2 regions of the Paenibacillus sp. N3/727 genome follow, and region 1 is predicted to be linked to the other one. Evidence: predicted binding sites of a transcription regulator. Region 1 holds the regulator's gene; the other holds the start of a gene.
What was found. Region 1 encodes CtsR, which represses protease genes until heat stress. Its sites were predicted from a motif close to ATGGTCAATAAAGGTCAAACA; they were not measured.
Positions count from the first base shown of each region.

Region 2: the regulator CtsR is predicted to act here: its motif matches at 2,562-2,582, upstream of clpP (ATP-dependent Clp endopeptidase proteolytic subunit ClpP).

Region 1 covers NZ_CP093336.1:5,725,154-5,731,524, forward strand. The annotation lists gene clpC (ATP-dependent protease ATP-binding subunit ClpC) at 1-1,295, opposite strand, end outside; gene mcsB (protein-arginine kinase McsB) at 1,453-2,523, opposite strand; gene mcsA (protein-arginine kinase activator protein McsA) at 2,574-3,092, opposite strand; gene MNQ98_RS26865 (CtsR family transcriptional regulator) at 3,120-3,581, opposite strand; gene MNQ98_RS26870 (hypothetical protein) at 3,880-4,623, opposite strand; gene MNQ98_RS26875 (ABC transporter ATP-binding protein) at 4,620-5,318, opposite strand; gene MNQ98_RS26880 (GntR family transcriptional regulator) at 5,333-5,713, opposite strand; gene MNQ98_RS26885 (ABC transporter permease) at 5,768-6,371, opposite strand, start outside.
Region 2 covers NZ_CP093336.1:1,624,891-1,631,261, reverse strand. The annotation lists gene ispG (flavodoxin-dependent (E)-4-hydroxy-3-methylbut-2-enyl-diphosphate synthase) at 1-522, opposite strand, end outside; gene clpX (ATP-dependent protease ATP-binding subunit ClpX) at 627-1,889, opposite strand; gene clpP (ATP-dependent Clp endopeptidase proteolytic subunit ClpP) at 1,903-2,493, opposite strand; gene tig (trigger factor) at 2,769-4,094, opposite strand; gene MNQ98_RS07240 (hypothetical protein) at 4,240-5,079, opposite strand; tRNA gene MNQ98_RS07235 (tRNA-Arg) at 5,421-5,494, shown strand.

The DNA of each region.
Region 1 (6,371 bases):
TGAACGGCAGCGTCTTTCTCCTTACGAATATCCTCCAGATGCGACTCTTGATCCTTCAGATTCGGCGGAATCGTATACGTATGCAAGCGAACCTTGGATCCTGCTTCGTCGATCAGATCGATCGCTTTGTCCGGCAGGAAGCGGTCTGTAATGTAACGGTCAGACAATTTAACCGCTTGTTCGATAGCTTCATCCGTAATCTTCACCCGGTGATGGGCTTCATAACGGTCACGTAATCCATAAAGAATTTGAATAGCTTCTTCCGGAGAAGGCTGATCCACAGTAATCGGTTGGAAACGGCGCTCGAGTGCAGCATCCTTTTCGATATACTTACGATACTCATCCAATGTTGTAGCTCCGATACACTGCAGCTCACCACGTGCAAGGGATGGCTTCAAGATGTTGGAGGCATCAATGGCACCTTCAGCTCCACCAGCCCCGATCAAGGTATGCAGCTCATCAATAAAGAGGATGATGTTGCCGGCCTGACGGATTTCGTCCATGATTTTCTTCAAGCGATCTTCAAATTCACCGCGGTACTTCGTACCTGCGACAACGGAGCCCATATCAAGGGTCATTACCCGCTTGTCGCGGAGCGTTTCCGGAATTTCGTTGTTAATAATCTTTTGGGCGAGACCTTCCGCAATTGCGGTTTTACCTACCCCAGGCTCACCAATCAGAACCGGGTTGTTTTTTGTACGGCGGCTAAGCACCTGAATGACACGCTCGATCTCTTTACTACGGCCGATTACCGGGTCCAGATTGCCTTCTTTGGCAATGGCCGTAAGGTCACGTGCGAGGCTATCAAGCGTTGGCGTATTCACATTTTGCGGCTGTCCGTGATGACTCGAAACGGCTTCGCTACTGCCAAGTAGCTGAAGCACTTGCTGGCGGGCCTTGTTCAGGCTTATGCCAAGATTGTTAAGTACTCGGGCTGCCACACCTTCGCCTTCGCGAATCAAACCGAGCAGGATATGTTCTGTGCCTACATAGGTGTGTCCCAGCTTGCGGGCTTCATCCATTGAAAGCTCAATTACCTTCTTGGCTCTCGGTGTATATGCAATATTCGTCGGCTGCTCTTGACCGCGGCCAATCAATGTTTCTACTTCGTCTTGTATCTTCTCAAGCCCCAGGCCGAGACCAATCAACGCTTTAGCGGCAATGCCGTCTCCTTCACGGATGAGTCCCAGCAGGATATGTTCTGTGCCTATGTTGTTGTGCCCCAAACGCACGGCCTCTTCCTGAGCCAATGCAAGCACTTTTTGCGCACGTTCCGTAAATCTGCCAAACATCATAGTATTGCACCTCCACGAATGATTGTTTAATAACTCCGAATGATGCAAAATGAAGCCGCTCAAATGTGCAATATATAGATGAGATCAATCGTCCTAACCTATATATCGTTGATTTTAAACCGCTTTTTGGATTTTTGCAAAATTCCCATTTGTAGCATTATTGTTGTCCATTACCAAGGGTTTCCCGAATCAGTTTTGCCCGGTAAACATCACGTTCTCCCGGCTTCATCAAATCACCAAATCTTTTTTGCAGAAAACCAGGCTGAGTCATAACATTAAGCTCATTCATCACTGAGCTCGGCGGTCCTTGCAAAAGTCCCAAATCAACCCCAAGCCTAACGTCGGACAGGCGCTGTGCCGCTTCCTTCGATTCCATAACAGCTGCATAGGATAGTATTCCGTATGAGCGCATCACGCGATCAGTAATCCGCAGCTTTGATTCACTCAGCAGCCGTCCACGGGCGTTCTTCTCATGTTCTATGATTTGAAGTGCAACACTGTGCAAATTATCAATAATTTCGGACTCGGTCTGCCCCAGCGTAATCTGGTTGGAAATCTGAAATAAATTTCCTACAGCCTCACTGCCTTCACCATACATGCCTCGGACCGTAAGCCCTACCTGTGACACGGCTGACAAAATACGATTAATCTGCTGTGTCATGACGAGCGCAGGCAAGTGCATCATGACTGATGCCCGGAGCCCTGTTCCGACATTCGTCGGGCAACTCGTAAGATACCCGCTTTTGTCATCAAAGGCATAGTCGACCTGATCTTCAAATAAGTCATCTAAAGCTGTAGCTCTATCCCAAGCTTCGCGGACCTGAAATCCAGGATACAGACACTGAATCCGTAGATGGTCCTCTTCATTGATCATGACGCTTACCGATTCGTCCTCGGTAAGTATGACCGCTCCGTTCCGGGATTCATTCGCCAGAGCCGGGCTGATCAAATGTTTCTCAACGAGTACTTTCTTATCCAGTTCCTCCATGTCATCCAAAATAATGGTATGAAAGGATCCTAATTCCTTCAATTCTTCCTGATCTTTCAATACACCAGTCAGGCGCTCAAGCACTTCTGCCGACTGCTGGTTGGTCGCAAGCAGCGGAAAAGGAAGATGCTGCAGATTTCGCGCCACCCGAACCCGGGTGCTGATGACTATATCAGAATCCTGACCGTTACCGCGCATCCATTCGCTCAGCGCCTGTTCGGTGAACCGGAGATTCGACATCACGCATTCCTCCTATATCAAATGCAACTTAAGTTTCAACCATCCTAGCTTTAAACGATACTCTTTTCCAGCTCGCGGATCTGGTCGCGTATTTCAGCAGCAAGCTCGAACTCCTCTTGAAGAATCCGGTACTGCAATTCTTTCTTAAGCTCATCAATTTTGCGTTTTACCTGGATCTTGCCACCGCTCCGTTTCGGAATCTTGCCCACATGTGTTGTATTTCCGTGAACCCGTTTAAAGAGCGGATCCAGCCGATCCGAGAAATGTTTGTAGCAAGAGCTACAGCCAAACCGACCGAGCTTGCTGAACTGTGAATAGGTCATGCCGCATTCCTCGCAACGTGGGGCTTGCTGTCCCCTTGAGCCTGAAGCTTGACCTTTTCCTGTAGGATCCAGATCGAGCAGTCCTGACAAAAGGCTGTGAATAGAGAAGCCATTCGACGTCCCAGGGATCATCTCCCCTTTTTCACGGGCACAAGATTCACAAAAGTGAAATTCCGTCTTCTCTCCGCTCACAATCTTGGTGAAATGGAGCGTCGCCGGCCGTTTACCGCATTCTTGACACACCATATTCATGACCCTCCTTATAACACAGACTCATTTACCCAACAAAGAAACAAGCATCGCCTTCATGATCCTTGCACGAAGCTCATCGCGGTAAGGAAGCTTGACGTTTAGACACTCCCTTGAGATAGCTGCCCGCATGAGACAGGCTTCACGCTTCGTCAAAAACCGCGACTCCTCAAGCTGGTAAATCAGCCCTTCCGCTACCGTCTGATCAATAAGGTTACCAATTGAATGATGCAGATGGTGATGAAGTGCTGTATGCTTTGGAAGCTCAATACGCTGAATACGTATGTAACCGCCGCCCCCGCGCTTGCTTTCCACCAGATACCCCTTCTCTAACGTGAAGCGGGTGCTGATCACATAATTGATCTGGGAAGGCACACATGAGAATTTGTCCGCGAGATCGTTGCGCTGGATTTCAACCGTGCCCTCCGTACTGTCTTGCAATATACCCTTCAAATACTGCTCGATAATATCAGAGATATTACGCATGTTCATTCATCCTCCACTGCTTGAAACGCTAAGCCGTATTGATCTTACACGTCCGCACAGAGCCTTGCCTATACGTTAATTTTAACCATTTTGGAACTCGTTTGAATCGACTGTTGCTGACTTTGACTTTCTTTGACTTTGAATTTATTATAGCACATTTTTTCATTTTGCCAAGAGGTCTCTTATTTCAGTCTAACCGTTAAAAAGTGATTATATTCCGTTCGACTACTCTTAAATCCATAACTAAAAAAGACCCCGCATATCATCCTGCGAGGTCTTGCGTACGATTATTGTGTCTTTATGCTTCTACTTTACGGTCGATCAAGTAAACCATAGCATATATGAAACCTGCGGCGAGCAGCATCTCAAATACAAAAGGTCCTAAAGGTATCTCAATGAACTCATTATTAATCGTAGCCATACTACCCTGCCCTACACTGAATGAGAATCCCTGACCGACCCAGCCATTGTCGAAGGCGAAAATTTTATATTCCAGCCATTCTATCGCAGTTTGGATGACAAAAAAGAACATGATACCAATCCACAGGCTCCCTTTCTTACCTATAGCCCGGGCAACTGAAATCGATAAAAAGATAACCAGCATTACAAACGTGAATTTCCAAATACCGGCTATTGCGGCCACGACATAGTCTAATACGACGAAACTCGGCCAATTTATAGCATAATTGAGCCCTTCTATCTTCCAGAGTATCGTCATGTGCAGGATAACCAAAACCATAAGGATCAGCATACTAATCCATGACTGTATTAGCGACGACACTATACTCCAAATGGAACGGACCGGCAGCAGACGACGGTTGTACACCTTAATGTTCTGATCAAATGTTCGACATACCATTACAAGCAGGATAGAGCTCACCACTCCGTATGCAAGCATACTTAAAGCCAGCATAAGCGCGAATTCCCATCCACGCATTGAACCTACCGACGTAATTAATGTCTGAACGATCAGAAGAATGGTCATCAGACCAAGAACCGAGCTCGCGTTACGCTTCCAGTCGTATTTCAGCAATCTCATCATTCTGCAAACACCTCTTTAAACATTTCATCTACACTTTTTCCGTGCTGAAGACGAATATTTTCCACTTCTTCATGCATGACGATCTCACCATTGCGAATAAAGACCACCTCATCAAAAATGCGTTCAATGTCTCTAACCAGATGTGTCGAAATGATGATACTGCTGTCCTCATTATAAAATTCCACAATCGCATTGAGAATTTTGCCGCGCGCCACCGGATCGACGCCTCCGATCGGTTCATCCAGTAAATACACATATGCATTACGTGAAAGAGATAGTGTCAGCTGCAGCCGCTCATTCATCCCTTTAGATAACGAACTGATTTTGTCATTCAAATTTAGGTTCATGAATTCCAACATATTGTGAGCTTTCTCAACATCAAAGTCAGCATAAAAATCTTTGAAAAAGCTGATCGCATCGGATACTTTCATCCATGATTCCGTAAGCGGACGATCCGGCATAAAGGAGACCATCGCTTTTGTCGAAAGTCCCACAGGGGTACCTTTGATGGTGACGGACCCTGCTGAGGGCTGAACAAGACTTGCCGCAATTTTCATCATTGTACTCTTGCCACTGCCGTTTGTCCCGAGCAAACCAATGATTTTGCCCTCAGATAGGTTCAGCGAAACATTATGCAGTGCAATTTTACCGCCGTAGTTCTTAGACACATCTTTAAACTGTATCAAGTGCTCCATCCTAGATCCCCCTCCTATTTGGACTCCTTGCTGTCGTCGTTAACGGCCTCAGCTACGATAGCCATGATGTCTTGATCTTTAAAGCCAAGCTCCTGCATACCTCGGATAAAATGCTCCAGCAGTTCACCGGCCATTTCCTTTTTTATCGTCATGATCTTGGATCCCTCACTCGTCACGTATCTTCCCAAGCCGCGCCGCGTCTCAACAATGCCTTCACGTTCCAGTTCTTGAAAGGTACGCTGCACCGTATTGGGGTTAATCTGAAGGTCTGCTGCCAGCTCCCGAACGGATGGGATTTTATCACCAGGCTGCAGGCTTCCTCTTACGATTTCTCTCTTTAAATAATTCATGATTTGTAAATAGATCGGCAGGTTATTGTCGAATTCAATAGTCACGTTCAGTTTTGCTCCTTTCCGCCGCTCTCCTCTATAAGTTAGTTCCTAGATTCTTCAAGCGACATCCCGTTTTTTAAACGTAACAAAGCCTGTGACAAGAAACAAGAGGAGATATACAGCCAGCACGATGGCAGAGAACGTCAGGGACATGCCGGGAATCGGCGAACCTGGGCCACCGTTGTAAATCGAGAGATCAACATTAAAGAACGGAAGGTACTTTGCCCAAGAATAGCTTGCCAGCAATTGGGTAACCAAGCTTTCGACGACAACCATGAACATCCCGATCCCAATCGCAGGTCCTGTTGATTTCGTTAAAATACCTACGGCAAACGTAAATGTAACATACATCAAAGTGTAGACTAGGCTGTACACTGCAGCTAAGAGCACGTCCTGCAGGTTCGCAGAGCCTTCACCCATACCGAACATTGCCGTTCCAGTCGCGAGCCCGACGGCAAGCGCAAATGCAATCAGTGACATAATGTACAACACAATGACAGCATATTTCGAGGCTAAAATCTTGCTGCGGCTCTGTGCACGGATCAGTAGCAGTTTGATCGTGCCGAAGCTGTGTTCCTTGGCAACAGATCCGGCTGTTACAACGATGGCAAGCATCGCTAAAATTTGACCCATTCCTTTGGAGGCTACGACCATTTTAGCA
Region 2 (6,371 bases), 2.2 Mb from region 1:
CGACACAATGATATCATGGAAATCCAGTTCTTCAAGAATGCCAATATGGAACAAGGCACTCTCCACCATAGCTTCGGGCGTCGGATAACCATATTTTTCCAGTAAGTGATTCTCCAAAGAGCCTGCGTTTACCCCGATGCGAATCGGAATTCCCTTTTCTTTGCACGCCTTCACGACAGCTTCGACTTTCTCACGTTTACCGATATTGCCGGGGTTAATGCGGACTTTATCGATTCCATTCTCAATGGCGGCGAGTGCCAATTTATAATTGAAATGAATGTCTGCGACCAGAGGAATATGAATTCGTTTCTTAATTTCCTTAATGGCTGCAGCAGCCTCGTCATTGTTTACCGTAACCCGTACAAGCTGACATCCGGCTTCTTCCAATCGCAGTATCTCAGCAACTGTGGCTTCAACATCTGCGGTTTTGGTTGTGCACATGCTTTGAATAATGACTTCATTGCTTCCGCCGATCGTGAGATTCCCCACTTTTACGGGCCGTGTGTCTTGTCTCAAAAACATGGTTATATCTCTCCCATATAACGCCAAAGCTCCACCTCTACCCAGATGAAAAAACCAAGGGTAGGGGTGGAGAATCGGCATTGATTTATTTCAAAAGCGCTTTATCAGGCGCTCTCTTCCTGTTTCTTGTCGTTATTTCCATTTCCTTGAAGTTCAGGGATGGCTTTATCCTGAACAACTTTCTCGGTAATGACGCAATCTGTTATATCATCACGGGACGGAACTTCATACATCACATCCAGCATAATGCCTTCGATGATGGAGCGAAGACCGCGCGCACCAGTATTACGCTTAATTGCTTCGCGAGCAATAGCTTCCAGCGCATCCGGTTCAAACTTCAGATTAACGTTGTCGAGTTCAAGCAGCTTCTGATACTGCTTCGTAAGAGCGTTCTTCGGCTCGGACAAGATCCGAACGAGCGTCTTCTCATCCAGCGGCTCCAGCGTGGAGATGACTGGCAAACGTCCTACGAATTCCGGAATCAGACCGAATTTCAGAAGGTCTTCCGGCAGTACCATTGTCAGGTACTCACCCGGCTTAAGGTCTTTTTGACCTTCACCGGAAGCATTGAAGCCGATAACCTTTTTGCCGATCCGGCGCTTGATGTACTGCTCCAGACCGTCAAACGCTCCGCCGCAAATGAACAGAATGTTGGTTGTGTCGATCTGAATGAATTCTTGATGCGGATGCTTTCGTCCTCCTTGAGGTGGAACCGAAGCTACAGTTCCCTCCAAAATCTTCAGGAGAGCCTGTTGAACACCTTCACCAGAAACGTCACGTGTAATAGACGGGTTCTCGGATTTACGGGCCACTTTATCAATCTCATCGATGTAGATAATGCCGCGTTCCGCTTTTTCCACATCAAAATCTGCAGCTTGAATGAGTTTCAGCAAAATATTCTCAACGTCTTCGCCCACATATCCGGCCTCTGTCAAGGAAGTCGCATCTGCAATAGCAAAAGGAACGTTAAGGATTTTAGCCATTGTTTGCGCAAGCAGTGTTTTACCGGAACCCGTTGGTCCAAGCAGCAAAATATTGCTCTTTTGCAATTCAACGTCTTCAATTTTGTTCTGCGTATTAATACGCTTATAGTGGTTATAAACGGCTACAGAAAGCGACTTTTTCGCCTGATCCTGTCCGATAACGTACTGATCCAGAATGTCACGGATTTCCCGTGGCTTCGGAATATCTTTCAGATCCACTTCTTCCTCGTGGCCAAGTTCCTCTTCCACGATTTCGGAGCACAAGTCAATACACTCGTCACATATATAAACGCCGGGCCCTGCAACTAACTTGCGAACCTGCTCCTGCGATTTGCCGCAGAAAGAGCATTTCAGCTGCCCTTTGTCGTCGTTAAATTTAAACATACTATACCACCTCTTAAGATTTGATCGGTGAAGACAGGACCTCGTCAATAATCCGGTAAGACTTCGCTTCCTCCGCGCTCAAGAAATAGTCGCGGTCCGTATCACGTTCGATTTTTTCAAGGGATTGACCTGTGCGTTCCACATAGATACGGTTAAGCTTCTGTCTAGTCTTGATGATCCAATCTGCGTGGATTTGAATATCAGTAGCCTGGCCTTGAACACCACCGAGCGGTTGGTGAATCATTACTTCACTGTTCTCCAGCGCATAACGTTTACCCGGCGCTCCAGCAGTCAACAGCAGTGAACCCATACTTGCGGCCATACCGACGCAAATGGTGGATACATCTGGCTTGATAAGCTGCATCGTATCATATATACCCATCCCGGCTGTTACAGAACCACCAGGAGAATTAATGTACAAATGGATGTCTTTTTCCGGATCTTCCGCAGCCAAGAAAAGCAGCTGGGCAATGACAAGATTGGCGACATCGTCATCGATCGCACCGCTGAGGAAAATAATGCGATCTTTCAGTAATCGGGAATAGATATCATAAGATCTCTCACCTCGATTGGTTTGTTCCACAACCATAGGTACCAGACTCATGCGACCAACCTCTTTTCCTTGAAAATTATACTTTTGCTTTACAAAAGTTATTCTAACATGTTCAACGCCCTATGTCATTTTTTAACCATGTTTACATTCTATGAACTTCTCAAAAATTATATCCTGCCAACTTGTCTCATTATGTATTTCCGTAAAAAACACCCATTTCATGTCATATTTAGTAATAAATTGGGTATTTTTAGGTAAAAATAAGGCACGTCATAAAATACGTGCCTTATCCAATGTAATGGCAGCTTCTGCAGCAGCCTTATTTATTATTCTTCTGTTGCTGTTTCTTCTTTTGCAGCCGGTGCACCTTCTACACTGTTTTCCAGCAAGAAGTCGATCGTTTTGCGAAGAACAAGTTCTTCACGCAGGCTGTCTAGGGAACCATTGGAAGCCAAAATGTTACGGATTTCGTCAACAGGGCGTTTGTACTGTTCTGCCATGTTGCTAAGCTCTTGAGTGATTTCCTCTTCGGTCGCTTCGAGCTTCTCTTCTTTCCCGATTTGCTCAAGAACCAGGTTGTTGCGAACGCGCTTCATAGCATCGTCCTTCATTTGACCTTCCAGATCAGCTTGAGACTGGCCGGAGAAGCTGAGGAACATTTCAAGGTTCATGCCTTGCTGGCGAAGACGATTGTCAAAATCGCGCATCATGTTTTGAACTTCGGATTGAACCATCGCTTCAGGAATTTCAATTTCAGCGTTTGCTGCCGCTTTTTCGACAACTTCGTTTTCACGAACGCCTTTAGCTTCCTGCTCTTTACGGTTCAACAGTTGCTTCTTCAGGTCTTCTTTGTACTCGTCAAGAGTATCGAATTCGCTCACGTCTTTAGCAAACTCGTCATCCAGCTCAGGAAGCTGTTTGCGCTTGATCTCATGTACTTTTACTTTGAAGACTGCTTTTTTGTTAGCGAGCTCTTCTGCATGATACGTTTCAGGGAATGTTACTTCAACGTCTTTGAAGTCTCCAGTTCCCATTCCGATAACCTGCTCTTCAAATCCTGGAATGAACGTGTTGCTTCCAAGTTCGAGGGAATAGCGCTCAGCTTGTCCACCTTCGAAAGGAACTCCATCAACCGAACCGTCAAAGTCAATGACTGCGATGTCACCGGAAGCTGCTGTTCCCTCATCGATTACAGCGAGCTCGGCATGGCGCTCTTGCAGACGCTCCAGCTCTTGACTCAGTTCTTCATCGGAAACTTCGGCAGCAACTGCTGCTACTTCAATACCTTTGTAGTCTCCAAGCTTCACTTCAGGTTTAACTATTACTTTTGCTTTAAACTTGAATGCTTCCCCTTTGGAGAACTGCTCGATATCGATTTCCGGACGATCTACAGGGAAGATTTCCGCTTGTTCAACAGCTTCGCCATATACTTCAGGAAGCAGGATGTCGATAGCATCTTGGTAAAGGCTTTCTACCCCATAACGTGTTTCAAAGATTGAACGAGGTACCTTACCTTTACGGAAACCAGGTACATTTACTTTTTTAACTACTTTATTAAAAGCTTTGTCGAGGGCAGCCGCTACGCGGTCCGCTTCAACCTCAACGTCAAGAACGCCAAGGTTCTTCTCTATTTTTTCCCAAGTTGCTTTCATTTATGCTTTCCCCTCCAAAAAAATTCACGTGGTCGGCGCAGATAATATATCACGTACCGAATAACCATTATAGTATAAACAACATTAAATCCTTTTTCAAGGGCGAACCCTTATGGCTCCAGATCGAAAGCGTTTCCCCGCCTTGTCAATCCTCTACGCCTGCCGAGACAAATTGCTTGAGAGAGCGATATGCCCCCTCGTATCGGAATCGCATCGTATCGGTAATCTCATAGTAAGACCGGACTTCCTCTTCAGCGCGGATGCCTTTCAAACTTTCGGAGACGATATCATGCAGAGCCGCAGCCCATATATCCAGAGTAGATTCTTCGCCATCCAGCATGGAACGGTAATCCGTTGTGCCATAAATCGCCATAACAAACTGTGTCCACAGCTCCTGGGCAAAGTAATACAGCGTTGGTTCATGGATTTCGGTCTTTTCGGCCACACGCTCCAATATTTGCAGAATGGCATTCGGAAATTCGCTATGACTCAAGGGCACATGCTCAACCTCGATCTCTACCGTTTCCGCGCCTCTCTGAAGTGTTACAAAACCGGTCATCTCTCGGCGGCGCAAAGTTTGCAGTACACGGAACTGCAGCAGCGGATGAAGAGACTGTTCCTTTAGCCATGTAGTCAGAGCCACATCGACCTCCGGCCGATCGAGATAAGCCAGTTGTTCCAGCGCTAGTACCGTTTGCTCCGTTAGAGGTCCGTTCATGACCGTGTCCAGCAATTTATCCGCATAACCAGCGTCCTGAGCAAGTTTGTCCTGAACCATGCGGCGGGCCATGTCCGCCTCGTCCTCGTCACTCTCGCTATCTGCTTCCTCTTGACTGGCGGGACCGGATACAACTTGTGGAAAAGCAGCTTCCAGCCACTCCAGCAGCGCCTGCCATTCTTCGTAATTCCGTTCGTTCTGTCCTTGGCACTGAAGCAGAAATCGGAGAAGCTCCATGGCCTCCCCGTAGCGTTCGTTTTCGAGCATGACGGTGAGTTGAATCTGGTAGTAATCCAATGTCTTCGGAAACAGGATGATATTTTTGTCTTCTTTGTCTGGGGAGTAGGAGTCCTTTATAAGGACACCTCCTTTCTATTCCGTTTTCATATTTGTAGATTATAGCATATCCCCCGCCAAGTTAAAAAAACGGAGAAACGTAAGGAAGGATGCCGCTTCTTCATATACGTTAGCTGTTATATAATGCGTGATTATATAGTATGTCTTAAATATATAACACGATGCGGTTATGTTTAATCGTTATTTTTTTGAATTTAACTCTTGAATTTATTTTTATCACATGGTATGATATTCCCTGCTTGAAAAAATATGTCCCAGTAGCTCAGCTGGATAGAGCAACGGCCTTCTAAGCCGTCGGTCAGGGGTTCGAATCCCTTCTGGGACGTTCTAAGCAAAACCGCCTTTAGGGCGGTTTTTTTGCGTATTCCAGATGGGTGAGAACCCCTTGGGGGGGCGTCGGAGCATAAACTTCGTTAGCATAAGCTTCGCAGTCGGCCTGTAAGGCCGTATCCCGACCTGGGACGTTCTAAGCAAAACCGCCTTTAGGGCGGTTTTTTTGCGTATTCCAGATGGGTGAGAACCCCTTGGGGGGCGTCGGAGCATAAACTTCGTTAGCACTCGCTTCGCAGTCGGCCTATAAGGCCGTGTTCAAACATAATCCGATAAGTAATGTTGTATTTCTACAATACTGGAACCGCAAAATGCCCAAGCAAGTTGGTATTGTTGTAATTTCTACAACGATATCTACTAAATAGGTGGCTTCCTATCCCTATTGTTGTATTAAATACAACAATTCGCCCCTAACCGTCTAATTTCAGTAATTTTGTTGTACTTTTTACGACATTAACTTGAATCCTACTGGTTAAGCTGCTCAAAGTCTGCACATATAGCCATCTCTCCGCATACGCACGCTATCGCGCGCTTCTACTGAAATTCTTACATCATATCGAACGACAGCAGTGAAATCACCATCTCTTCCATACTCACCTACGCAACAGTCGAAACCTATTATGCAACAATAGATCTGCCTTATACCATACGAGACATGTAAGTTCCATCAAGTTAACTGACCGCAGTGAAACACTCCCTTCCCCATCAGACATCAGTTTCCTACCGGTACAGGATACTACCATTCTTAAGTTTCGATGCTTTTAGCCACGCTAATAATTTTTTCCATTAAATTTGAATTTGGTACTTGAACCTCTAGCTACGTCACCTTTTATGATGACTTCAGTTGTTAATAAAAAGGTAACCATTAAATA